DNA from 2 places in the Arthrobacter sp. OAP107 genome. Region 2 is predicted to be linked to the other one. Evidence: riboswitches for the same ligand, from Rfam matches in the RefSeq annotation. Region 2 holds a riboswitch; the other holds the start of a gene.
The links. Region 2 has a riboswitch for glycine ahead of gcvP (aminomethyl-transferring glycine dehydrogenase). Riboswitches for the same ligand answer to the same signal wherever they lie in the genome.

Region 1: another riboswitch for glycine. It lies ahead of gcvP (aminomethyl-transferring glycine dehydrogenase); the one in region 2 lies ahead of gcvP (aminomethyl-transferring glycine dehydrogenase).

The regions. Positions count from the first base shown of each region.
Region 1 is NZ_JBEPOK010000001.1:4,879,995-4,882,468, forward strand. It holds gene cycA (D-serine/D-alanine/glycine transporter) at 1-261, opposite strand, end outside; glycine riboswitch at 410-507, opposite strand; glycine riboswitch at 712-812, shown strand; gene gcvP (aminomethyl-transferring glycine dehydrogenase) at 959-2,474, shown strand, end outside.
Region 2 is NZ_JBEPOK010000001.1:4,246,315-4,248,788, forward strand. It holds gene gcvP (aminomethyl-transferring glycine dehydrogenase) at 1-1,118, opposite strand, end outside; glycine riboswitch at 1,306-1,404, opposite strand; gene ABIE00_RS19450 (TetR/AcrR family transcriptional regulator) at 1,505-2,044, opposite strand; gene ABIE00_RS19455 (MFS transporter) at 2,112-2,474, shown strand, end outside.

The sequences.
Region 1 (2,474 bases), 630 kb from region 2:
CGACTTGTAGTTCAGGTTGCTCAGCAGCAGCTCGCCCATGGCCCGCATGACGAAAAACAGCATGAAGCCGATGATCATGTATACGAAGATCACGGAGGGCCCGGCAGCGGAAATGGTCTTGCCGGAGCCCATGAACAGGCCGGTGCCAATGGCGCCGCCGATGGCGATGAGCTGGATGTGCCGGTTGCTCAGCTGCCGCTCCAGGCGGGGAGCCTCACCGGCTGGCGACCCGCCTGGGGAGGCAGGAGGATGAATCGTCATAAGGAACTCCATCGTTCAAGCGGCCTTGGACGGCCGCACTGATTCGGTTCCTCCCCGCTCTGTATGGGACCTGAGAGATTCCGCGGACAGGGTCGTCCGCTTGCACCGTCGGTGAGACAGGACGTGCCTGCCTGCTTTCCAGAGTTGCCTCGCCGCGGCGGTACGTGGGCCTGAGAGTTTCCTGGGGAGGGTTTGCTCCTACGGCGCCTGCTGAATGTACCGGCAGGGCTCTCCCGCCGCAGATCGTAAGCATTTTCAGTTATGTTGAGAAGAAATTATGCGTTCCGGCGGCGGCCGCCGTTCCGGCCCATGCCGGTAAGCGCAGCCCCGCTGGCCACCGGATCAGTGTGGTCTCGGTCACGAAGAAATGTCAAACGTGGCCCGGATTTGGCATGGACGGAATTGTCCTGTAGCTTGTGAGCCGAATCACCCCACATCTTCATAGCCTTTCGAACCGTGGCGGGAGAGTCCTCCCAGTCATTCACCGGGCAGGCGCCGTAGGAGCAAATCCTCCCCAGGAATCTCTCAGGCCCCCGTACCGCCGCGGCTAGGCAACTCTGGAAAGCAGTTCGGGTAACCGGGCTCACCGACGGTGCAAGCGGAGAACCATCCGCGGAATCTCTCAGGTCCAATACAGAGCGGGGAGGAACCCAATCCATGCCGTGCCATCCGTGGCCGGCCAGACCTGGAGTTCCTCATGACGATTCAATCGCATCCATCAACGTTTGCCGACCGGCATATCGGTGCCCGCCGCCAGGCCGATATCGACATCATGCTCAAGAACATCGGCTATGACACGGTCGATGGCCTCGTTGATACCGCCGTTCCGGCATCCATCCGCCAGGAGAATGCCCTCCGGCTTAGCGCTGCGCTGAGCGAGGTTGAGGTCCTGGCCGAGCTCCGCCGCCTGGCCGCCAAGAACAAGACCGCCGTGCAGATGATCGGTCAGGGCTACTACGACACGGTGACGCCCCCGGTGATCCGCCGCAACGTCCTGGAAGCACCCGCCTGGTACACCGCGTACACCCCGTACCAGCCGGAGATCTCCCAGGGCCGGCTCGAGGCGCTGTTGAACTTCCAGACCATGGTGCAGGACCTGACTGCGCTGCCGGTCGCCAACGCTTCCCTGCTGGATGAGGCCACCGCCGTGGCGGAGGCCGTGCTGCTGATGCGCCGGGCCAACAAGGCGGCAGGAGCCAAGGACGGCAAGACCGTTCTGGACGCCGACTGCCTCCCCCAGACCATTGCCATCGTGCAGGGCCGGGCCGAGGCACTTGGCTTCGAAGTGGAGGTCGCCGACCTGACCCAGGGACTGCCCGACGGCGACATCAACGGCGTCGTCCTCCAGCAGCCGGGCGTTTCAGGCCGGGTATGGGACCAGTCCGGCGTTATCGCCGCCGCCAAGGAGCGCGGCGCGCTGGTCACCGTGGCCGCTGACCTGCTGGCCCTGACCCTGATCACGCCTCCGGGGGAGCAGGGGGCGGACATCGCCGTCGGGACCGCCCAGCGCCTGGGCGTGCCGCTGTTCTTCGGCGGACCGCACGCGGCCTACATGGCGGTGCGCACCGGCATGGAGCGCACGCTCCCGGGCCGCATCGTCGGCGTCTCGAAGGACAATGCCGGCGCCCCCGCCTACCGCCTGGCGCTGCAGACCCGCGAACAGCACATCCGGCGCGAGAAGGCGACATCCAACATCTGCACCGCGCAGGCGCTGCTCGCCATCGTCTCCTCTTTCTACGCCGTCTACCACGGGCCCGACGGCCTGAAGGCAATCGCCGAGACCGTCCACACCAACGCCCGTGTCCTTGCCACCGCCCTCCGGGCGGCAGGCCGCGAACTCGTCAGCGATTCCTTCTTCGACACCCTCACCGTGCGCGTGCCCGGCAAGGCCACCAAGGTCATCACGGCGGCAGAGGCCCGCGGCATCAACCTGCGCCTTATCGACGCGGACACCGTGGGCGTCTCCATTGATGAGACAACGACGGCGGAGGTGCTGTCCGCTGTCGCCGTCGCCTTCGGCGCCGGTCCCGTGGGTGACGCAGCAGGCTTTGAACTCCCCGAAGCCGTACTGCGCACGTCCGCGTACCTGCAGCACCCGGTGTTCAACACGCACCGCTCCGAGACCCAGCTGCTGCGCTACATCCGCAAGCTCTCCGACCACGACCTGGCGCTGGACCGCACCATGATCCCGCTGGGTTCCTGCACCATGAAGC
Region 2 (2,474 bases):
GTCTTCGCGTGGCCGTGGGCGGTTTCGGCGATCGCCTTCAGGCCCTCCGGTCCGTGGTAGACGGCGTACATGGACGCGACGATGGCCAGCAGTGCCTGCGCGGTGCAGATGTTGGACGTGGCCTTCTCGCGGCGGATGTGCTGTTCGCGGGTCTGCAGCGCCAGGCGGTAGGCGGGGACGCCGGCATTGTCCTTGGAGACGCCCACCAGGCGGCCGGGCAGGGAGCGTTCAAGACCCTTCTGCACGGCCATGTAGGCCGCGTGCGGGCCGCCGTAGAACAGCGGAACGCCCAGGCGCTGGGCGGAGCCGACGGCGATGTCCGCCCCCTGCTCCCCCGGAGGCGTGATCAGGGTCAGGGCCAGCAGGTCAGCGGCCACGGTGACCAGGGCGCCGCGTTCCTTCGCGGCGGCGATGACTTCACTGTGGTTGAAGACGCGGCCGGAGACACCGGGCTGCTGGAGGACGACGCCGTTGATGTCGCCGTCGGGCAGTCCCTGGGAAAGGTCGGCGACCTCCACCTCGAAGCCGAGGGCCTCGGCGCGGCCCTTGACGATTGCGATGGTCTGCGGCAGGCAGTCCGCATCCAGGACGGTTTTGCCGTCGTGGGCAGTCTCGTTCTTGTTGGCCCGGCGCATCAGCAGCACGGCCTCGGCCACGGCGGTTGCTTCGTCCAGCAGCGAGGCGTTGGCGATGGGCAGGCCTACGAGGTCCTGGACCATGGTCTGGAAGTTCAGCAGGGCCTCGAGACGGCCCTGGGAGATCTCCGGCTGGTAGGGCGTGTACGCGGTGTACCAGGCGGGTGCTTCCAGGATGTTGCGGCGGATCACCGGGGGCGTCACGGTGTCGTAATAGCCTTGGCCGATCATCTGCACAGCGGTCTTGTTCTTGGCCGCGAGCTTGCGGAGTTCGGCGAGGGCTTCAACCTCGCTCAGCGCCGGGGCGAGCTGCAGCGCGGAGTCCTGGCGGATGTCGTTCGGCACTGCCGTATCAACCAGCGCGTCGACGGTGTCGTACCCGACGGCCTTAAGCATGGCTTCGACGTCGGCCTGGCGGCGGGCGCCGATATGCCGGTCGACGAAGGACGAGGAGGCTGAATTAACGGTCAAAAGGAACTCCATAACTAAGGCGACGCAGGGTACGCCACATTGATTCGGGTTCCTCCCCGCTCTGTATTGGACCTGAGAGTTTCCGCGTTGCTGCACTTTCGCACAGCACCGCTTGCACCGTCGGTGAGCAGAGCATGCCCTGAACCGTCCGCGAAGGCGGAACGTGCCGGGCCGGCAGCCTGCTGCTTTCCAGAGTTGCCTTGCCGCGGCGGTACATGGGCCTGAGAGATTCCTGGGGAGGTTTTGCTCCTACGGCGCCTGCTTGTACCTACTTGCAGGACTCTCCCGCCGCAGATCAAAGGCTTATTCAATTGAGCGGTGACAGCTGTCACAGAGGCTATTGTCCTACGCCGGGAACGCGTCTGCAAACTGTGGCAGCGTGGGCTGGCACACGCCACTCACCGCCTGAGTCGGTCAAGCGCGGAAAGGAGGCTTTCGACGTCGGCCGCGGTCTCGGACGGCGACGCTGCCGGCCCGATGGACAGCATGGCGTTGAAGTAGAGTCCGTCACCCATGTACAGGACGGCCCTGGCCAGGCCCGGCCCGACGTCCCGGGCGATCTCGTCCAGCCACCGCTGCTGGATGTGCGCGAACCGGCGCCGGGTCTCCTCGTGCGCCACCTCGGCCAGGCGTGTCGCGGCAACGATGGCACGGTCCAGCGGGGTGTCCGCCCAGACGGACGACCTGATGAAGTAGGCGGCCGCACCCTCGGTGGCCGCAGCCATGGCCTGGGCGTCCGCCTCCGCAAACTCATCGAGCCGGTCCAGCAGGACGCCGATCAGCGCTTCCTTGTTCGGAAAGTGGTACAGGAGCCCGCCTTTTGATACACCCGCGCGGGCAGCCACGGCGTCAAGGGTGGCGGCACGCTCCCCCACCTCGATCAGGAGGGATTCAAAAGCGTCAACGACTGCGCCGCGGGCGACCGGTTTTCTGGGCATGGCTTCCATCATGCCCGGTTCCGCACCAAGGTTTATAACTGTACCGTCTGGACGGTATAGTTAAGTTATGACCATGCACTCAGCATTTTCCCCGGAGCGCACTTCAGCAAGCCAGGCCGGCGGCGTGCGCGACTGGTTCGCCCTGGCCCTGCTGATGTTCCCTGTCCTCCTGGTGGCCGTGGACAACACCGCGCTGACGTTCGCCCTTCCGGCGGTCGCCCGCAGCCTCGACCCCACGGGCGTGCAGCTTCTGTGGGTGGTGGATGCCTATGCCCTGGTCCTTGCCGGACTCCTGGTGGCGATGGGCAGCCTCGGCGACAGGATCGGCCGCCGCCGGCTGCTGCTGGTGGGCATTTCGGGCTTTGCGGTGGTCTCCGCGGCATCAGCCTTCGCGCCGAGCGCCGAATGGCTCATCGCCGGCCGCGCGGCC